One region of the Bacillus sp. LQ16 genome, then DNA from elsewhere that is predicted to be linked to it. Evidence: riboswitches for the same ligand, from Rfam matches in the RefSeq annotation. Region 1 holds a riboswitch; each other region holds the start of a gene.

Evidence for each region. Region 1 has a riboswitch for S-adenosylmethionine ahead of mtnW (2,3-diketo-5-methylthiopentyl-1-phosphate enolase). Riboswitches for the same ligand answer to the same signal wherever they lie in the genome.
Region 2: it holds a riboswitch for S-adenosylmethionine, as region 1 does, so the genes downstream of both, AC3EMB_RS01100 (peptide ABC transporter substrate-binding protein) here and mtnW (2,3-diketo-5-methylthiopentyl-1-phosphate enolase) in region 1, are expected to answer to the same signal.
Region 3: it holds a riboswitch for S-adenosylmethionine, as region 1 does, so the genes downstream of both, AC3EMB_RS24665 (methionine ABC transporter ATP-binding protein) here and mtnW (2,3-diketo-5-methylthiopentyl-1-phosphate enolase) in region 1, are expected to answer to the same signal.
Region 4: it holds a riboswitch for S-adenosylmethionine, as region 1 does, so the genes downstream of both, AC3EMB_RS07500 (YezD family protein) here and mtnW (2,3-diketo-5-methylthiopentyl-1-phosphate enolase) in region 1, are expected to answer to the same signal.

What each region holds. Positions count from the first base shown of each region.
Region 1 is NZ_CM173491.1:3,953,600-3,959,259, forward strand. Features, by position in the region: gene AC3EMB_RS19760 (carbon-nitrogen family hydrolase) at 34-897, opposite strand; gene AC3EMB_RS19765 (aminotransferase class I/II-fold pyridoxal phosphate-dependent enzyme) at 912-2,090, shown strand; SAM riboswitch class I at 2,155-2,260, shown strand; gene mtnW (2,3-diketo-5-methylthiopentyl-1-phosphate enolase) at 2,325-3,569, shown strand; gene mtnX (2-hydroxy-3-keto-5-methylthiopentenyl-1-phosphate phosphatase) at 3,566-4,225, shown strand; gene AC3EMB_RS19780 (methylthioribulose 1-phosphate dehydratase) at 4,222-4,860, shown strand; gene AC3EMB_RS19785 (1,2-dihydroxy-3-keto-5-methylthiopentene dioxygenase) at 4,838-5,350, shown strand; gene AC3EMB_RS19790 (hypothetical protein) at 5,639-5,660, shown strand, end outside.
Region 2 is NZ_CM173491.1:189,417-195,076, reverse strand. Features, by position in the region: gene proC (pyrroline-5-carboxylate reductase) at 131-934, shown strand; gene AC3EMB_RS01105 (aldo/keto reductase) at 936-1,769, shown strand; SAM riboswitch class I at 1,922-2,026, shown strand; gene AC3EMB_RS01100 (peptide ABC transporter substrate-binding protein) at 2,159-3,799, shown strand; gene AC3EMB_RS01095 (peptide ABC transporter substrate-binding protein) at 4,204-5,660, shown strand, end outside.
Region 3 is NZ_CM173491.1:4,845,564-4,851,223, forward strand. Features, by position in the region: gene metQ (methionine ABC transporter substrate-binding lipoprotein MetQ) at 1-331, opposite strand, end outside; gene metQ (methionine ABC transporter substrate-binding lipoprotein MetQ) at 405-1,217, opposite strand; gene AC3EMB_RS24660 (methionine ABC transporter permease) at 1,241-1,906, opposite strand; gene AC3EMB_RS24665 (methionine ABC transporter ATP-binding protein) at 1,899-2,924, opposite strand; SAM riboswitch class I at 3,103-3,210, opposite strand; gene AC3EMB_RS24670 (hypothetical protein) at 3,336-3,680, opposite strand; gene AC3EMB_RS24675 (thioredoxin family protein) at 3,833-4,141, opposite strand; gene AC3EMB_RS24680 (toprim domain-containing protein) at 4,145-4,489, opposite strand; gene gcvH (glycine cleavage system protein GcvH) at 4,980-5,363, opposite strand; gene AC3EMB_RS24690 (arsenate reductase family protein) at 5,405-5,660, opposite strand, start outside.
Region 4 is NZ_CM173491.1:1,475,589-1,481,248, reverse strand. Features, by position in the region: gene AC3EMB_RS07520 (nitrite/sulfite reductase) at 1-984, opposite strand, end outside; gene cysC (adenylyl-sulfate kinase) at 1,133-1,744, opposite strand; gene sat (sulfate adenylyltransferase) at 1,757-2,893, opposite strand; gene AC3EMB_RS07505 (phosphoadenylyl-sulfate reductase) at 2,932-3,636, opposite strand; gene AC3EMB_RS07500 (YezD family protein) at 3,724-3,867, opposite strand; SAM riboswitch class I at 3,940-4,048, opposite strand; gene lysA (diaminopimelate decarboxylase) at 4,164-5,480, opposite strand.

The DNA of each region.
Region 1 (5,660 bases):
CTATACCAAGAATAAAAATCACTTGTCAACATTTTATTTGTATAATTCTGGACGGCGATCCGCAAAAACTGGAATTCCTTTACGTACTTCTTTAATTTTCTCGAATTCAAGCTCTCCAAATAAAATTGATTCCTCTTCATTCGCCTCTACTACAACTTCACCCCAAGGGTCCACAATTAAAGAATGACCCGCAAATACATTATTTGGATCCTTTCCTGCTCTATTACATGCAACAACATAACACTGATTTTCAACTGCTCTTGCTTGCAATAGCAAACGCCAATGTGCTAAACGAACTAATGGCCATTCAGCTACAACAAATAATACTTTTGCCCCTTTAGCAGTATGGACACGCATCCACTCTGGAAAACGAATATCATAACAAATTGTTCCAGCGCATTCAACATCATCCAGCTTAAATTCGCCCGTACCATTACCGGCTATTAAATATTTATGTTCATCCATAAGCTGAAATAAATGTACTTTACTATATTCGTTGACTAGCTGTCCTTCATTATTTACAACATACATCGTATTTGTAACGCCTTGCTCTGTTTGCTTTGCTATAGAACCACCAACAATATGTACATCATATTGCTTCGCCCATCCTATTAACTTTTCTTTCGTTTCCACTCCATCCCTATCTGCAATTTCAGAAAGTCTCGTTAAATCATATCCTGTTGTCCATAGTTCTGGTAAGACGATAACATCTGGCCTTTCCTTCATAGCTTCGCTTATTTTATTTTTAGCATTCTCAATATTTTTTTCTACATCTCCAAAAACAATATCCATTTGAATACATGCGACTTTCATTTTTTCAGCCCCATTCTTATTTTTTTCTTTACAAAATACTGGAAAGATTATATCATTTGTCACTAGAATTGTAACAACTTTCAAAAGAGGTGGAAAGTATGAAATTATTTCAACCTTCTGAGATAGTAACATCATTGCCAACACAATTTTTCGCTTCACTTGTTGCAAAAGTTAACAAAGTCGTTGCAGCTGGTCACGATGTTATTAATCTAGGTCAAGGTAATCCAGATCAACCAACACCGCAGCATATCGTAAAAGCTTTACAAGATGCTGCCGAAAAGACCATTCATCATAAATATCCGCCATTTCGCGGACATGAAAGCTTAAAGGAAGCCGTGACTACATTCTATAAACGTGAATACGGCGTCGAATTAAACCCAAAAACTGAAGTTGCTATTTTGTTTGGTGGGAAGGCTGGACTAGTAGAATTACCAATTTGTTTTACAAATCCTGGTGATACAATTCTCGTTCCGGATCCAGGCTATCCAGATTATTTATCTGGGGTTGCCTTAGCAAAGGCACACTTTGAAACCATGCCGCTTATTGCAGAAAATCATTTTTTACCGGATTATAAAAAAATTGACGACTCTATCGCTGAACGGGCAAAGTTAATGTTTTTAAACTATCCAAATAACCCTACAGGTGCTACTGCATCAAAGGATTTTTTTGATACAACCATTCATTTTGCTAATAAACATAATATATTAGTTGTTCACGATTTCGCTTACGGTGCTATCGGATTTGATGGTCAAAAACCTGTTAGTTTCTTGCAAGCAGATGGTGCGAAAGATATAGGAATTGAAATTTACACGTTATCAAAAACTTTCAATATGGCTGGCTGGCGTATTGCTTTTGCAGTTGGAAATGAAAGTGTCATCGAAACCATTAACCTATTGCAAGATCATATGTATGTTAGTATTTTTGGTGCAATTCAAGATGCTGCTCGCGAAGCACTATTAAGTTCACAGTCTTGTGTAGTAGATCTTGTAAATAGTTACGAAACTCGGAGAAACGCTCTTATTTCAGCTTGTCACTCAATTGGTTGGAATGTAGACATTCCAACCGGATCATTCTTTGCATGGCTTCCTGTACCAGAAGGTTATACATCCGAGCAATTTTCTGATATTTTACTAGAAAAAGCACACGTTGCAGTTGCTCCTGGTGTTGGATTTGGTGAACATGGCGAAGGGTATGTCCGTGTTGGTCTCTTGCATACAGAAGATAGATTACGAGAAGCCATTAATCGAATTGATAAATTAAATTTTTTCAAAAAGTAATTGACAACATGAAAAATATCTGACAAAATTCAGTTATCTTAAAAATTTAAACATTTCTAAATACTTCTTATCAAGAGCAGGTGGAGGGACGAGCCCGACGAAACCCGGCAACCGATCTACAATCGTAGACACGGTGCTAATTCTCGCAGCATTATGCTGACAGATAAGGAGCTGGTTGTAAAAAAACCTCTCCTTAGCTGAGAGGTTTTTTTATTTAACTAGGAGGTTATAACAATGAGCGGAATTATAGCGACGTATTTAATCCATGATGATTCACATAACTTAGAAAAAAAGGCTGAGCAAATTGCACTTGGTTTAACAATTGGCTCTTGGACTCATTTGCCACAATTATTGCAAGAACAATTAAAGCAACATAAAGGCAACGTCATTCATATTGAGGAATTAGCTGAACATGAACATACGAATTCGTATTTACGTAAAAAAGTAAAACGCGGAATTATTAAAATCGAATATCCGTTATTAAACTTCAGTCCAGATTTACCAGCAATTTTAACGACTACATTTGGAAAGCTATCCCTTGATGGCGAAGTAAAATTAATTGACTTAACTTTTTCAGAAGAATTGAAAGAACATTTTCCTGGTCCAAAATTCGGGATAGATGGTATTCGAAACCTTTTACAAGTGCATGATCGTCCCCTTTTAATGAGTATTTTTAAAGGAATGATTGGACGAAATATTGGGTATTTAAAAACGCAATTACGTGATCAAGCAAGTGGTGGTGTAGATATAGTAAAAGATGATGAAATATTATTTGAAAATGCATTAACACCACTTACGAAACGCATTGTATCTGGAAAAGAAGTTTTACAATCCGTATATGAAACATACGGACATAAAACGTTATATGCCGTAAATTTAACAGGACGAACTTTTGATTTAAAAGAAAATGCGAAACGTGCAGTGCAAGCTGGCGCTGATATTCTATTATTTAACGTATTTGCTTACGGACTAGATGTACTGCAATCACTTGCAGAAGATGATGAAATCCCAGTTCCTATTATGGCACACCCTGCTGTAAGTGGTGCTTATTCAGCATCTAAGTTATATGGAATTTCATCTCCATTATTACTCGGAAAGCTACTACGCTATGCTGGGGCTGACTTTTCATTATTCCCATCTCCATACGGAAGTGTTGCGCTAGAAAAAGAGGAAGCTCTTGCTATCTCAAAATATTTAACTGAAGACGATGCATTTTTCAAGAAGAGCTTTTCTGTTCCATCTGCTGGTATTCACCCTGGTTTCGTTCCCTTTATTGTACGAGATTTCGGTAAAGATGTTGTTATTAATGCTGGCGGCGGGATACATGGACATCCAAATGGAGCGCAAGGCGGTGGTAAAGCATTCCGTACTGCAATTGATGCTACTTTGCAAAATAAACCACTCCATGAAGTAGATGACATAAATTTGCATAGTGCACTACAAATATGGGGAAATCCCTCTCATGAGGTGAAATTATGAGTATTCAAGTATTTTGTGATTTCGATGGCACGATTACAAATAATGATAACATTATGTCCATTATGGAAAAATTCGCACCACCAGAAGCTGAAGAAGTAAAGAATAGAATTTTATCACAAGAGCTATCTATTCAAGAAGGTGTTTCTCAATTATTTCGATTAATACCTACTCATCTGCACGATGAAATTATTCAATTTTTAATAGAAACTGCTGAACTTCGTAATGGTTTTCATGAATTTATACAATTTGTAAATGAAAATAACATTTCTTTTTACGTTATATCAGGTGGAATGGATTTCTTCGTCTATCCACTCTTACAAGGACTCATTCCAAAAGAGCAAATTTACTGTAATGAAACAGATTTTTCAAATGAATACATTACGGTGAATTGGCCTCATCCTTGTGATCATCATTGTCAAAATCATTGCGGATTATGTAAATCATCTCTCATCCGTAAATTGAGTGATACGAATGACTTCCATATTGTGATTGGAGATTCAATTACTGATTTACAAGCTGCGAAACAAGCAGATAAAGTATTTGCTCGTGACTTCCTTATTACAAAGTGTGCAGAGAATTATATTGCTTATACACCGTTTGAAACATTCCATGATATTCAAAATGAATTAAAACATTTGTTGGAGGTGAAATCATGAAACAACTTTTTCGTCAATGGTATGACTTAAGCGAGATAAAAAAAGAATTAACAACTCGAAATTGGTTCCCAGCAACAAGTGGTAATATTTCTATAAAAGTTAGTCATGAGCCACTTACTTTTCTCATTACAGCAAGCGGTAAAGATAAAACAAAAACCACTCCAGATGATTTTCTATTAGTAGATCATGTAGGAGTTCCTGTTTTAGAGACTGAATTACGCCCTTCAGCAGAAACAATATTGCATACACATATTTATAACAATACGAATGCCGGGTGCGTACTTCATGTTCATACAACTGATAATAATGTCATCACAAATTTATATAGTGATGCAGTTACCCTTCAAAATCAAGAAATTATTAAAGCTCTCGATATTTGGGAAGAAGGTGCAACAATTCACATTCCTATTATCGAAAACCATGCCCATATCCCAACGCTTGGAGAAAACTTTCGAAAGCATATACAAGGTGATTCGGGAGCGGTATTAATCCGTAACCACGGTATTACCGTATGGGGCCGAGATAGCTTTGATGCAAAGAAGAGATTAGAAGCTTATGAGTTTTTATTCCAATTTCATATAAAACTACTATCAATTCAAGGAGGCGTTTCTAATGGCGCAAATTCGTATTCATGAAGTAAATACTCGTATTGAAAATGAAGTGGAAGTATCTAAATTTCTACAAGAGGAAGGCGTTTTATATGAGAAATGGAATATTTCTAAACTTCCTACTCATTTAAATGAAAATTATTCTTTAACAGATGAAAACAAAGCTGAAATATTAGCTGTTTTTTCAAAAGAAATCGCTGATGTTTCAGCACGTCGAGGTTATAAAGCACATGATGTAATTTCACTTTCAAATAGCACACCTAACCTTGACGAATTATTAATTAATTTCCAAAAAGAACATCATCATACAGACGACGAAGTCCGCTTTATCGTCAGTGGTCATGGCATTTTCGCTATTGAAGGCAAAGATGGGAAATTCTTTGATGTTGAACTTGAGCCAGGCGATCTAATATCTGTTCCAGAAAATGCAAGACATTATTTTACCTTGCAAGATGATCGTCAAGTTGTAGCTATTCGTATTTTTGTGACAACTGAAGGCTGGGTTCCAATCTATTAAGGTAGTTAGTTGAATAAAAGGACTTGGATCCCCTTTTCCAAACTTTTATTCACTCTACATATATACATCCTCCTATGGAACAGGCTTATTTCACTTTTGAAATAAGCCTGATTTTTTATTTACTCAAAAGTACCATTTCATCACAAATTTAACGCCTTGATTTTTCAAGTGTATTTTTTGAACATTTATTGAACATTTATTGAAATTTTTCTGAAAATTCTGTTTTGTATGTGATATACTACAATTAACTAAGAAGGAAAATAATATCGCAAACAGAGGGGGATAATCATGAGCTTACTTATCGCACTTA
Region 2 (5,660 bases), 1.6 Mb from region 1:
CTTTCCTTTACCATGAATTTCCTCCTTCTCATTATCCATTCCATCTACGGTAAGTCTTTTCTTTTTACAAAATTCTCTTAAAGATGATATCGTTTTTATAACATATCTCTACTAGAAAGGAATAAAGGATATGCCTAACAAACATCGAATTTTATTTATTGGTGCTGGTCGTATGGCAGAAGCTATATTTTCCGGATTACTTAAAACAAGCAAAGAATACATCGAAGAAATTATCATCTCTAACCGAAGCAACGTAGAAAAGTTAGAACAATTACAAAGGCGATATAATGTGTCTATTACAACGGATTGGAAGCAGCATATTACATCTGTCGATACGGTTGTTTTAGCAATGCCACCTTCTGCTCATGAAGAATTATTAGCTGAGCTATCTCCGTTAATATCAAATCAACTTGTCGTAACAGTAGCAGCTGGCATTGGACCATCTTATTTAGAAGCTAGACTCCCAAAAGGCACACCTGTTGCTTGGATTATGCCTAATACAGCTGCTGAAATTGGAAAGTCTATCTCCTTATATACAATAGGACAATCAGTAGCCGAGATGCATCAAGAAACCCTGCAACTGCTTTTAAGAGGTATTGGTACTTCGCAACTTTGTACTGAGGAAGAAGTTCATCAGCTTACTGCAGTTACTGGAAGTGCACCAGCCTTCCTTTATTACTTTGCTGAAAGCTTAATTGAAGCAACAAAAAGTTATGGAGTCGATGAAGAAACCGCAAAACATCTTGTCATTCAAATGATTTCTGGCTCTGCTTCTATGCTTGAACAAACGCAAAATCCAGCTAACCTTCGCGAACAAGTAACAACGCCAGGTGGTTCCACAGCTGAGGGTCTCAAAACTTTATACGAATATAATTTTTCAGAGGCAATTCAAAAAGCAGTAGAAGCAACAAACAAAAAAGCTAGGGGGAAATAATATGATTTTAACAAGTTTAAAAGATTATACAACATTACATAACGGTGTAAAAATGCCTTGGTTTGGTTTAGGTGTTTTTAAAGTAGAAGATGGTTCAGAAGTAATTGATTCTGTAAAAGCAGCAATTAAAAATGGCTACCGCAGCATCGATACTGCAGCAATCTATCAAAATGAAGAAGGCGTTGGACAAGCGATTCGTGAATCCGGTGTTTCACGTGAAGAATTATTTATTACCTCAAAAGTATGGAATAGCGATCAAGGATATGAAACAACACTTCAAGCATTTGAAACTACATTAGAGAAATTAGGTCTAGAATATTTAGATTTATATTTAGTACATTGGCCTGTAAAAGGGAAATATACTGAATCATGGAAAGCATTAGAAAAACTTTATAAAGATGGCCGTGTTCGCGCTATCGGTGTGAGTAATTTCCACATTCACCACTTACAAGACGTATTTGAAATTGCTGAAATTAAGCCAATGGTCAACCAAGTGGAATATCACCCACGTTTAGCACAAGAAGAGCTACATGCATTCTGTAAAGAACATAATATCCAGCTTGAAGCTTGGTCACCATTAATGCAAGGACAACTACTAGATAATCCAACGTTACAAGAAATTGCGACAAAATATAATAAATCAACTGCGCAAATTATTTTACGCTGGGATTTACAAAACGAAGTTGTAACAATCCCTAAATCAATTAAAGAACATCGCATTATTGAAAATGCAAACATCTTCGACTTTGAATTAAGTGCTGATGATATGAAAGCAATTCAAGCTTTAAATGAAGATCGTCGCGTTGGTCCAGATCCAGATAACTTTAACTTCTAGTAGAAAAACCACTGCCATATGCAGTGGTTTTTCTGTTTAAGAAAACTGAAAATTTAAACTATATTCCATTTGGTTGACACTTCATTATTCAAGGTGTAAGATTTTCAATTATCAAAGAAACACAAAAATTAATAAAATTCATTCGTTTACTCATTGTATCAAGAGAGGTGGAGGGACTGGCCCTTTGAAACCTCGGCAGCAGGTTCATTTTGAATACTGTGCCACTTCCTGCAAGCTTTATGCTTGAAAGATAGAATGAGGGACTTCGTTTATATACGGGTGCATAACTTGTACGTAAAAATCCCTCTTTCTCAATATGAAAAGAGGGATTTTTTATTTTTCATTTCCCTCATCATCATCCAAACTTAATTATTTAGGAGGAAAATCAAATGAAAAAGAAGTTTGTACCCGGTATTGCATCAGTTGTAGGAGTAAGTATTTTATTAACTGGTTGCGGTAGTTATAAAAACGAAGCAAGCGGAGCAAATGCAAAAGACGAGGCACCTAGCAAACAGGTTTTAAACTTATCTTCACCTACTGAAATACGAACAATGGATACGGCCCGTGCTACAGATACTGATTCTGGTCAAGTAATGAGAAACGTATTTGAAGGTTTGTATAATCTTGGTGAAGGTAACAAACCTGTTCCTGGTGTTGCAAAATCTCATGAAGTAAGTGGCGATAAAACGAAATACACATTCCATTTGCGAGATTCAAAATGGTCAAACGGCACTCCTGTTACAGCGAAAGATTTTGTGTTCGCTTGGCAACGTGCCGTAGATCCAGCAACAGCCTCTGAATATGCATTTCTATTCTTTGATATTAAAAATGCAACAAAAATTAACAACAAAGAACTTCCAGCCGACCAACTTGGTGTAAAAGCAGTTGATGACCATACGTTTGAGGTAGAATTGGAGCGTCCTGTTCCGTATTTTATTAGCTTAACAGCGTTCCCAACATTTCTACCAATTAACGAGGAATTCTTTAAAGCACAAGGTGATAAGTACGCTTTAGAAGATAATACAATCTTGTACAATGGAGCTTTTACACTAAGCGATTGGAAGCACGAACAAAGCTTTAAATTTAAGAAGAACCCTACCTATTGGGATAAAGATACTGTCAAACTAGAAGAAATCAATTTTAACGTCGTAAAAGAAAAATCAACAGAAGTAAATTTATTCGAGTCAAAACAATTAGATCGTATAAAACTAACATCTGACTTCGTTGATAAATATAAAAAAGATGCTAACTTTAAAGAACGTCCAAATGTAGGCGTACAATTTTTACGCATGAATCAACAAAACAAAGTACTTCAAAACGTTTCTGCACGCCAAGCAATCGATCAAACAATTGATAGAAAATCCTTTGTAAATACGTTATTAAATGATGGCTCTACACCAACATTTGGTCTCGTTCCAAAAAACTTTGCAAAAGGACCTGAAGGAAAAGACTTCCGTACTGCAAACGGCGATTTAACAAAAGTTGATACAAAATCTGCACAAGAATTATGGAAAAAAGCTAAACAAGAGCTTGGTTCTGAAAAGATAACATTAGAATTATTAACGAGTGATGCTGACCTTGATAAGAAAACTGGTGAATTCTTAAAAGGGCAACTAGAAAAGAATCTAGATGGATTAACAGTAAATATAAAACCGCAACCGCGTAAGCAACAAGTTTCGCTTTTATTAAAAGGTGACTACGAAATCGGAATTGACGGCTGGAGCCCTGACTTTGCGGATCCAATTACATTCCTTGAGCTATTTACAACGAATAACCCTTATAACTTAGATCATTACTCTAATAAGGAATTCGATGAAACAATAGCAAAAGTGAAAACAACTTTAGCTGGTGATGAAAAAGCTCGCTGGGAAGCATTACTAGAATCCGAGAAAATATTATTTAAAGACTCTGTTATCGCTCCTCTTTACCAAAAAGGCGAATCTTATTTAGAACGTTCTTATGTGAAAGGAATTGTGCAAGTAGACTTTGCGGGTCAATTAAACTTCAAGTGGGCAAAAATTGAAAAATAAAGTAAAACCGTAATAAGTGGGGGTTCTTCATCCCCACTTATTATTAGCCCACATCAATTGTTTTTTTAGCAAAATATATTAAAAGTAGGTTCTCTCACACAAGAGAATCTACTTTTTTAATATATTATTCCAAGAAATTAACATTCTATTTTTATTATTGACATATAGTTCTTTCCAGTGTTAATATTCTAAATAATCAAAGAAACAAAATATTTCACCATCAAAATATAATGTCTACTAAGTTGAAACATATAACGATAGATTATAGCTCGACATGTATATACATATAGAACACCTGATTACCTATAAACAAATATTTATAATAGGTTCCATCTCCTTCTATAGCCACTTCAAGACATGGACATTATGACGTTACGAACAACACATTTAGGGAGGAACGAACAATGAAGAAAAAAGTTGTACCTGTTGTTGCATCTGTTTTAGGGGCAAGTCTATTACTAACTGCTTGCGGGGGAAATAAAGATAATGCAGGCGGAGCGAAAGCAAACGATAAAGTACCTGATAAACAAGCAATTAACTTATCATTCGCTTCAGAAATTCCAACAATGGATGTTGCAAAAGCAACGGATGGGGAATCCATGAATGTAATGCGCAATGTTTTTGAAGGCTTATATGCAATGGGAGAAGATAATAAACCGATTCCTGGTGTTGCTGAGTCGGTTGACATTAGTCCCGATAAAACAAAATATACATTCCATCTGCGTGATTCAAAATGGTCAAACGGTACTCCTGTTACAGCAAAGGACTTCGTCTTTGCTTGGCAACGTGCCGTAAATCCTGATACAGCAGCTGAATACGCATTCTTATTCTTCGATGTACAGAATGCGAAACAAATAAACCAAAAACAATTACCAATTGATCAACTAGGGGTCAAAGCTGTTGATGACAAAACGTTAGAAGTACAACTAGACCGTCCTGTTCCTTACTTCTTAAGCTTAACGACATTCTCAACATTCTTGCCAATTAATGAAGAGTACTTAAAGTCTCAGGGCGATAAATACGGTTTAGAAACAAATCATTTAATTTACAACGGTGCTTTCACATTAGATAACTGGAAACACGAACAAAGTTTCCAATTGAAGAAAAACCCTAACTATTGGGATGCTAAAACGGTAAAATTAGAAGAAATCAACTTCAATGTCGTTAAAGATAAGTCTACAGAAGTGAACTTATATGATTCAGGACAAATTGATCGCGTTGCTTTAACTGCAGAGTTTGTTGATAAATATAAGAGCGATCCAAACTTCAAGGAACGCGCTGAAGTCGGCATTCAATTCTTACGACTAAATCAGAAAAATGAAACATTAAAAAATCAACATGCACGCCTTGCTATTAACGGCGCAATGAATAAAAAGGCTTACGTAGAAACAATTTTAAATAACGGTGCTATTCCAGCTGAAGGAATGGTTCCTGCGAAATTTGCAAAGAGTCCAGAAGGCAATGACTTCCGTAAAGAAAATGGAAATCTAGTCAAGGATGATGTGAAAACAGCGAAAGAAAACTGGAAAAAAGCAAAACAAGAACTTGGTACTGACAAAGTAACAATCGAACTATTAACAAGTGACAATGCTTTAGCTAAAAAGACTGGTGAATATTTAAAAGGTGAATTAGAAAAAAACCTAGATGGATTAACAGTGAATTTAAAACCACAACCACGTAAACAACAGTTGAAACTACTATTAAGTGGTGACTATGAAATTGGTATTGACGGCTGGGGCCCTGACTTCGCTGATCCAATTACATTCTTAGATTTATTTACAACAGATAGTGCTTATAACTTCGATAAATACTCTAACAAAGAGTACGATGAGCTAATTCATAAAGTGAAAACAGATTTAGC
Region 3 (5,660 bases), 890 kb from region 1:
AAATGCCCATTGGCTCTAAATGGATTTTTCCTGCGTTTACAATTTTATATCCTTTTTCTTGGATTTCTTTATCTAAGTAAGGAATGTGTTGGAAGTAGTTCGCATCAATTTCCTTATCCGCTAACGCTTTATTCGGCAACACATAATCTTGGAATTTTTTAATTTCTAATTTAATACCCTTTTTCTCTAATATCGGCTGTGCCTTTTCTAAAATAACAGCGTGTGGCACGTTAGAAGCTCCAACAACAAGCTTATTCTCATCTTTCCCTCCGCAAGCAGCTAATGTAAATACAGACAGCGCTGTAACAACTGACAATAGAATCTTTTTCATATGATGTCCCCTTCTCCCCAATAGTTATGTAGTTATGAAAAAGAGCTGGCATCAGACCAGCCCTTTTCAGCAATTATTCTTTTACAGGAACAACTGCCCCTTTATATTCTTTATTAATGAAGTCTTCAATTTCTTTAGAATGTAATACTTCTACAAGAGCTTTAATCTCTTTCTTATCTTTATCGCCTTTACGAACAGCTACTATGTTTGCGTACGGTGAATCATTTCCTTCAATTGCAATGGCATCTTTTTCCGGATTTAACTTTGCATCAATTGCATAGTTAGAGTTAATTAAAACAGCATCGCCTTCTTTATTGTTATACACTTGTGGCAATAAACCAGGCTCGATATCCGTTTTGAATTTTAGATTTTTCGGATTATCTGCAATATCTTTTGGAGTTGCTTTAACTGGATCTATTCCGTCTTTAATCTTTAAAATGCCTTCTTTTTGTAAAATCGCTAAACCACGTCCATGATCAGCAACTGAATTACTCATAATGATTGTTGCACCGTCCGGAAGTTCTTTTAAGCTCTTATATTTTTGAGAATATACACCAATTGGCTCTAAATGAATTTTTCCTGCTACTTCAAAGTCATATTTTTTATCTTTAATTTCTTTTTCTAAATACGGAATGTGTTGGAAGTAGTTTGCATCTAAATCCTTATCCGCTAACGATTTATTTGGTAATACGTAGTCTTGGAATTTTTTAATTTCTAACTCAATTCCTTTTTTCTCAAGTAACGGTTTTGCCTTTTCTAAAATTTCAGCGTGCGGTACGTTAGAAGCACCAACAACAAGTTTCTTTTCATCTTTATCTTTCCCGCCACAAGCAGCTAAACCAAAAATTGAAGTTGAAATAAGTGCCGTAAGTAATAATTTTTTCATTTGAAACATCCTCCCGTTTTTTATTATCGTTTATCTATTCGAGTCGTTAAACTATCACCAATCCACTGAATTAAAAATACAACTAGTAATACACAAATTGTCGCAACGATTGTTACATCGTTATTCCCTCTCTGGAATCCTTCTAAGTAAGCAAGTGTTCCAAGACCACCAGCACCAACAACTCCCGCCATTGCTGTATAGCCTACTAAAGCAATTGTCGTAACTGTAATACCAGATACTAATGCTGGTAACGATTCTGGAATCAATACTTTTAAAATAATTGTGCTTGTTTTTGCTCCCATTGCTTTTGAAGCTTCAATTACACCTTTATCAATTTCGCGAAGTGCGATTTCAACCATTCTCGCGTAGAATGGTGCCGCTCCAATAATTAAAGCTGGCAGCGCTGCACTTGCTCCAAGAATTGTTCCAAGAAGAATCTTTGTGAATGGGATTAATAAAATAATTAAAATGATGAACGGTATAGAACGGAATATGTTTACGAATGCTCCAATCACCGTATTAATTGATTTGTTTTCCCATAAATTATCTTTCGCTGTCATGAAGAGTAACAATCCTAAAATTAGTCCTAAAACAAATGTCGCAAGAGCTGCGATTGCCGTCATATATAACGTTTCACCAGTTGCTTCTAACATTTGATTCCAATCAACATTTGCGAGTAACTTATCCATGTGCAATCACCTCCAGCTCTACTTGATCTTGATGAATTCCTTCTATTGCTTGCTGGATCGCTGTTTCCTCACCATTTAAATGAACAACTAAACTACCGTAAGAACCGTTATTCGTTTGTGCGATATTTCCTTGCAAAATGCTAACTTCTATATCACTGCGTTGCATCAATCGTTGAAGCACTGGTCTTTCTACAGCCTCACCGATAAACTGCAAACGAATCACTTTTCCATCTGGATATTTTTCAATTAAACTTTCAATCGTTTCATTTGTATCTTCAGAATCTGTTAACTGCTGTACAAATCGTTTCGTAATATCTTGCTTCGGATTACGGAATACATCAAGTACTGGACCCGTTTCTACAATCTTTCCTCTCTCCATTACCGCCACTCGATTACAAATCTTTCGAATTACGTGCATCTCATGTGTAATGAGTACAATTGTTAAACCAAGGCGCTTATTAATGTCTAATAGTAAATCCAAAATTTGATCTGTCGTTTCTGGATCAAGAGCTGACGTTGCCTCATCACATAAAAGTACTTGTGGGTTGTTAGCTAATGCTCTTGCAATCCCAACGCGTTGTTTTTGTCCCCCGCTCAGCTGAGATGGGTACGCGTCTCCTCTTCCTTCTAATCCAACAAGATGAATTAATTCATCAACACGTTTTCTTCTCTTCGTTTTATCAACACCTGCAATTTCAAGTGGAAACTCTATATTTTCACGTACAGTTCGTGACCAAAGTAAGTTGAAGTGCTGAAAAATCATTCCGATTTCTTGCCTTGCCTTACGAAGTTCACTTCCTGTAATTGCTGATATAACACGATTCGCAATTGTAATTTGGCCAGAAGTCGGTTTCTCTAACTGATTAAACAATCTGATTAAAGAACTTTTCCCAGCGCCGCTATATCCGATAACACCAAATATTTCGCCTTTTTCTATTTTTAAATTGGCGTTATCTACAGCAGTGACATCACCGCTTTTCGCCTTATATATTTTCCTTACATTCTCTAATAGAATCATGATGTTCACCCCTTTTTTGTTTAGGTCGACTCCGCAATTTTTTATTTTTAATGCGTGTAGTCCACTGTTATCATTACTTTTATTATTTGAATGTCCTCCACATTCAAACAATAAAAAAACCTTTCTGCTTTAGAGAAGCAGAAAGGTTTATATGCGTATATAACAACATTATCCCTCTCTCTCATCTCTCAAAGCATTCGCTTTGCAGGAATTGGCACCATTTCAACATAAGTTGACGGTTGCCGGGCTTCACAGGGCACAGTCCCTCCACCTCTCTTGATAAGAGAAATCAGATTCAATTTTCGTCTGATTTGAAATTTATGAAATTGTCTATATTTTATGACTTGAATTGTATCAATATACACTCACCATGTCAACAGAAATTTTCGTAAAAAATGAAACTTCAGAATTTTAAGCACCTACTGACATCGGTTTACATATATGAAACATCGATTCCACTAATAACATCGTTCGGTACGTTCCTGAATATTGTACACGTCCATCATTCATTAACATTTGCAATCGTACATTTCCATTCACCAATTGTTCTATATCCTTTTCGTCTAAGCAAATGATTTGTTCCGTTCCTCTTTCCTCATGTACCAGCTCTATATAATCTCTTGAAATTTGTAACGAACAACTTTCATCTCTAAAGCGGAAATTAACAGTTTTTTCTTCTTGTCTTAAAAGTGGCTCTAAATGATATTGACCATTAGCGTAATTTACAAATGATTGAAGCAAAGAATATAATCTCACCCTAAATCACATCCTTCATATCACTTTCTATTACATACCATTCCCTCTCACTAAAGAGCAATCCTGTTATTTTCGCTCGACAAATACTGTATCCATCCTGCATCTCGACATATTTCCCAAGAAATATGTCGAGGCGGCAAAAATTTTGCCGCCTACTTTAATTCCGTATATAAATATTCAACCGAATGAAATGCATATATCTTCTTCATCAGTGTCCCATTTTCAAAAACAAGTAAACAAGGTACACTTTCAATCCCATACTCTTTCGCTAAATGCGGAGCATAATTTAAATCTAACATCCCAATTTTGAGGCCTTCAATTGTCATCTCAACGACTGTTAACATCTTTTTTGCTAATTGGCATGTTCCACACATTGGAGTATATACATATAACACTGTTTTTTCTTCATTCTCTATTAGGGCTGTAGCTTCGGCTCCTGTCCAATCGATCACTTCTATCATTCCTTACCGTAAATATTCTGTATAAACGTCAATGTCGGCTCCCCATAATACATTTGCTAAGTGTGTAGATGGCGCAGTTGCCACTTCTCGGTACGAGCGATCAATATAGATATGCTCGGCTTGCGGAAATTCTTTTCGAAATTGTTTCCTTAACTTTTCTCCAGCATCATCAGCATCCACTAGCACATACACTTCCTTATCAAAAAACTGATCAACGAGCTCATCCATTTTCGACAAACCAATTGTACCATTTGTACAAACAATTTCCACTGGTTCACGAATAATAGATTCAATCTTTCTTCTATCTGATGTACCTTCTACAATAATGACTTTTTCCACATAAATCATATGTCATCACCCGATCACCATATACTATACAACCTTGAACTTAGTATATAGTATATTCGTTATTTTCATGTTGTTTCCTGTTTATTTTTGCAAAAGAAAAGCGAAACCGACTGTTTAGCCCTGTTGGCTAAGGTTCTTCCGTACAGAAGACGCTTTTTGTCTTCTCGTGCGGAAGGTTCTTAGACATGAAGGGCTAGGAGTTGGAGCTAGACAATGAAAAGCGCAAGCGGCTCATTTAGATTGTGAGGGGGATGGAGCTTCTGACGTAGAGGCGCTTTTTGCCTTGTAGGAAGAAGCGAAGCCACCGAACAATCTAGTCGCTGGAGCTAGACAACGAAAAACAAAAACGGCTAGACCTGCATAAAGATTAAACGAAAAAGTTTTTTCAAAAAACGTTCTCCTACACGATAATTAGTATATGATTCTACATTCATTATTTTACACAAAATAAAAAAGGACAGCACAAAGGCTGTCCTTTAGTCGACTATAATTAGTCTTGGTTTGTCATTTCTGCATATTTTTCTGCAGTTAATAACTTCTCAACTTGGCTTGCATCAGAAAGTTCAACTTTAACCATCCATGCACCCTCGTATGGAGATTCGTTAACAAGTTCTGGTTGGTCACTTAATTCTTCGTTTACTGCTACAACTTTACCGCTTACAGGTGCGTATAACTCAGAAACTGTTTTAACAGATTCTACGCTTCCGAATGGCTCGTCAGCTTCGATTGTTGCACCTACTTCAGGAAGTTCAACGAATACGATATCACCTAGCTCACCTTGTGCAAAGTGAGTGATACCGATAACAACTTCATTACCTTCAGTTTTTACCCATTCGTGTTCTTCAGAGTAACGTAAATTATTTGGAATGCTCATGACTGTACCTCCAGTGAATGTATTAATTATGTAAAAATACCTTATTGGTACTTTTTCCACACACTTTCAAACTGCTCTTCGTTAAAACCAAGTGTTACATTCGTTCCATCTGTTACAATTGGACGTTTGATCAACATGCCATCAGATGCTAAAAGCTCATACATTTCGTCTTCGCTTGCATCTTTCAACTTATCTTTCAGACCAAGTTCACGGTAACGCATTCCACTTGTATTAAAGAATTTTTTTAATGGTAATTCACTTTTTTCATGTAAATTACGTAAATCTTCTTTTGATGGT
Region 4 (5,660 bases), 2.5 Mb from region 1:
TACCGGTACATTAAAACCTACATATTTTAATCCCTCTTGTTTTTGGTCTTGAACACCATAAAAATAGCCTGCATTCCATCCTTTGAGTGCACTTTCCCCTTTACTTTGTAAAGGCCCTGTATACTCTATTAGTTTCTCTTTAAATTTCTCTGCTCCCCAGTCCGCAACAAGAAATTTCAAACGGGCTAAATGACGTTTCTCACGATATCCAAAATCACGGAATATAGTAGCAATCGCAATTGCCACTGCCTTCACTTCTTCTGGTAAAACGAACACATCTAATTCATCAGCTAAATATGGACGGGCTGATAATCCTCCGCCTACTTTTATATGAAAACCAACTTTTTTCTCACCATCTATTTCTTTCGTAGCAGGTGTAAATGCAACACAGTTAATCTCTGCGTTTGCTGAGTTATAAATATTAGAACTAATAGACATTTTAAATTTACGTGGCAAATTAGAAAACTCTTCATTATGTTGGAAATAGTCATATACCTCTTTCACAATATGTGTCGTATCAAATAGTTCATTTGCATCAATTCCAGCAAGCGGATTACCTGTAATATTCCGCGTTATATCACCACAAGCCCCCGCTGAAGATAATCCAACTCTTGCTAATCTTTTAAAAATATCTGGTATTTGCTGAATTTCTAACCAGTGAAACTGAATCGCCTGTCTCGTAGTAATATCTATTACATCACGTCCATAATCCTCAGCGATAGAAGCAAGTACTTCTGCCTGCGCATTTGTAATAATCCCTGACGGAATATTTACCCGCATCATAAAATAACCAGCTTCTTTTGGACGTTGTAAATACAATCCCGCCCATTTAAAGGCATCCCACTCTTCTTTCGGAATAGATTCAAATCCATTTTCCGCATAGTAAGGAATATCATTAAAAATTTCTAATCCATCTTTTTCTAATTTATTTTTCTCCGTTTGATTTAGTTTTTCATTGTTAGCCCATACTTTTTCATAACTCATTTTTAAATCCCCCTATATAAAGTGAAACTTTAATCAGTAGAGTTTTGTTCATCCCACGCTGATTATTAGCCTTAACCAATCGGGTATTTACGGGCAGCCCGACCCCCACCTAACTTCCTTGCCCCAATCGAACTTTGAGGTAGGAATTTTACTTCCCGGCAAATAGCGGGATAAAACTACGCTCTTGTAAGTACTTCACGATTTGTTCTGCACATTCTTCAATAGAATATTTGTGCGTTTCTACAATTAATTCTGCTTGCTCTGGCTCTTCATAAGGCGAATCAATACCTGTGAAATCCTTAATATCACCTTTTCTTGCCTTTTTATAAAGCCCTTTCGGATCACGTTTCTCACACTCTTCAATCGGACACTTCACAAAAATTTCAATAAATTCATCTGCCGCTAATAAATCTCTTACTTGTTTGCGGTCTACTCGAAATGGTGAAATAAATGCTGTAAGGACAACTGTTCCTTGATCTACAAATAACTTTGCCACTTCGCCAATACGTCTTATATTTTCCATGCGATCACTTTCAGAAAATCCTAAGTCTTTATTTAAACCGTGGCGAATGTTATCCCCATCCAGCACATAATTTCCAATATTCTTTTCAAACAGTTTACGAGCGACCGCATTCGCTACTGTAGATTTACCCGAAGCTGATAAACCAGTAAACCAAATTACAAAACTGTGATGTCCATTCTTCACTCTTCTCTCATCTTTTGAAACCGAAGCTGTATGCCAAGTAATATTCGTATCCATCTCGTTCTCTCCCTATTCTGTTACTACTTCTTTTTTTAAACCTTTAATTAGCACTTCTACTACTTCTTTACGACTAAATGTACTTGGCGGAATCTCACCGTTTCTTAATAATTCTCTTACTTTCGTACCTGATAAAATAACATGATCTTCTTTTCCGTGCGGACATGTTTTTGTTGAAGCCATCGCTTCACATTTCGTGCAGTAAAAACTATGTTCAAAGAATAGTGGTGTAATGCCTAACTCTTCTATCGTAAAATTCGTGAAGATTTCTTGCGCTTCGTATGTTCCGTAATAATCTCCTACTCCGGCATGATCACGTCCTACAATAAAGTGGGTACATCCAAAATTCTTTCTTACTAACGCATGAAATATCGCTTCTCTTGGTCCTGCGTAACGCATTGCAGCAGGAAATACACTTAAAAAGACACGATTTTTCGGATAATAGTTTTGAAGGAGTACTTCATAGCTTTCCATTCTTACATCAGCAGGAATATCATCCGATTTCGTTTCTCCAACGAGTGGATTTAAAAAGAGACCATCTACAATTTCAAGAGCAGATTTTTGAATATACTCATGGGCACGATGTACCGGGTTTCTCGTTTGAAATCCGACTACTGTTTTCCACCCACGTTTTTTAAATTCTTCTCTCGTTTCAATTGGGTCTAAATGATAAGAAGGAAATTGATTATTTTCAAAGCGTTTTGTTAGAATAATAGTTCCTCCAACGTAAACGTTTGGTCGTTCATATAATTTTTTCACTCCTGGATGAGCCTCATCCGTTGTTTTATATACAAGTAACGCTTCTTTTTCTTTATCTGGTACGAAAATATCTTCTATTTTAATAGCACCATATATATTTCCATTGTTGACAAGCTTTACTTCCTCTCCGGTCTTCAGGCTTTCTGCGACTTCTTCTGTTACCGGTAATGTAATTGGTATACTCCACACACTACCATTTGCTAAACGAAGCGTTTCTACGACTGAATCATAATCTTCCTTCCCCAAAAAACCAGTAAGCGGGCTATATCCACCTGTCGCCAATAGTTCTAAATCACTTAAAGCAATGTTGTCTAATTTAATTTCTTTTTCAATTTGTGATATATCATATGTCTCATCTATACGGTTTACTAATTCGTTTACTGTGCTCATTTTCTATATCCCCTCTTAGCTTTATTTCAAGATTCATCTTATTGATAATGAAGACCACATTCGGTTTTCACTTTCCCAGCCCATCTACCATCTCTTGAATCGCCACCATCCCCTACAGGTAAAGTACATTTCTCACACCCAATACTTGGATAGCCAACATCATGCAACGGGTTATACGGCAAGCTATGTTTGTATACATATCGCCAAACTTCTTTCCACGTCCAATGAATAAGTGGACAAACTTTAATAGATTGAAAACGATGATCTTGATTTATAAACTTTGTATGCTTACGTGTTTCTGATTGTTCCCTTCTTAAGCCCGATATCCATGCTTTTTCCACGACTAATGATTTTTCTAAAGGTGAAATTTTTCTAATCTTACAACAAAGATTCGGATTGCTCTCCCACAGTTTTTCACCATGCAACTTCGCCTGTTCATCAAGTGTAAGTTCTGGCTGCTTTTCTATAATATTCAATGAAGGAAATCGTTCCCTCACTCTTTGAATTAATTCATATGTTTCTTGAAAATGAACATTTGTATCCAAAAATACAACTTTAGCAGATGGATTTACTTGGTTTATAAGGTGCAGCAATACCATACCTTCCACCCCAAAGCTACATGCGTAGACGATTTCATCTTTATACTCTTCATAAGCCCAATTTAATACTGATAAAGCGCCTTTTGTTTCATCTTCTTCCGAAAACGAAACAACATTTTCTTCCCACGTTTCATACGTCAACATGTTTTTTCCCCCTGTAAAAGCAAAAAGACGGTTTTAACCTAATGAAAATAGGTTAAAACCGCCTCTAGTTTTTCTAGTCAGCGCTTTTCACTTTAAACGTACTTTTTCACTTTTCTCTAACTGAATTACTTTTCCATCTTGCACAACAATTGTAATTGAGCCATATTTCATATCAGCAAGCATCGCTTCAATCTTCTCGGATACTTCATCAAAATGTTCCCGTACACCCACGCGAACAGCCCCCCTTTTTATTCATAAAAAAAATCTTTCCCATTTCGAAAAGACTGTTCGGTAATATATTTTACCTTATCTTTCAAAATGGATTCCATTTTGCTGGATTTAGCACCTTGCTTTCTATAAGCAGGTTGCCGAGCTTCTTCGGGCCAGTTCCCTCCGCTTCTCTTGATAAGCTTTGTATTTGTATTTTATCACAATTCTGATTTTTTTCAATCCTAGTTTTCCGATATATTTTAATTATTTTATTTTACAAAAAAGGAATTGCCCATCCGAACAACCCCTTTTTCTATTTAAACAAGCTCTTTAATACGTATGCGATCGTTCCCAATAATATTTTCATATGTTTCGCGTTCCACAACTACTTGCGATGTTCCGCCTTTTGCAAAGACAACGGCTGGTCTTCGAATCCGATTGTAATTATTCGCCATCGAGTACCCGTAGGCTCCTGTACAGGAAACTGCTAGTAAATCAGCAGAAGCGACTTTCGGTAAATGAATATCCCAAATCAACATATCTCCGCTCTCACAACATTTCCCCGCAATCGAAACGAGTTCCTCATTCTCATCATTCCCTCGATTCGCTAACATTGCTTCATAACGCGCACTATATAAAGCAGGTCTTAAATTATCTGTCATTCCACCATCGACTGATACATATTTCCGAATACCAGGAATATCTTTCACAGATCCAACTGTATAAATTGTTGTCCCAGCATCACCTACAATGCTACGGCCTGGTTCAATCCATATTTCTGGCAATGGATATTCACATACAGTAAATTGTTCTCTCACTGCACTTGTTACAGCTCGCACATATGTCTCAAGAGTTAACGGTGTATCCGACTCTGTGTAGCGTATTCCAAATCCCCCGCCTACATTTAACACTTTTACTACATAGTTTGTTTGCTCTCTCACTTCTTCTAAAAATTGGCGAAGAACTTCAATCGCTCGAACAAAGCCAGCTGTTTCAAATATTTGCGATCCGATATGTGAATGAATCCCTAGCACATTATAATTGGATTTTTGTAAAGCAAATCCAATTGCCTGTATCGCTTGACCGTTTGAAACGCCAAATCCAAATTTCGAATCATCTTGGCCTGTTGTAATATATTCATGTGTGTGCGCCTCTACTCCAGGCGTTACACGAATTAATATGTTCACAAACTTTCCATGTTGCATCGCTAAATCGTGTAAAACTTCTAATTCAAAGAAATTATCTACGACAAAACAACCGATATTCGCCTGAAGAGCCATCACTATCTCTTCTTCTGTTTTATTATTTCCATGAAAATGAATACGTGATGCTGGAAATCCTGCTTGGAGCGCAGTATATAATTCTCCTCCAGAAACAACGTCTAATGACATATTCTCTTCACGAGCTACTCGGCACATCTCCATGCACAAGAACGCCTTGCTTGCATATGCTACTTGATAAGAGAAACCACTTTCTTTAAAAGCACGATGAAATGCTCGGCATTTTCCTCGAATAGACTCTTCATCGTATACATAAAGTGGTGTTCCGTATTGCTTTGCTAGCTGCGTCGTATCGCACCCTCCAATTTCTAAGTGTCCTTGCCCATTAATTCGGCTTGTGCCGTGTAAATACATTTAAATTCCTCCCTTATTTCCTCTAAAACTCATAACCCCAATCTTCTATTCATTGCAGCACGCTTTTAGATAGACAAAAAACGCGCGGAACAATGTTCACACGCGTTTCTTATTAGGAAAAATATATATTGAAAAAATAAACGAGTTGTTATCTCCTCAAAATAAGAAACCGCATCAACA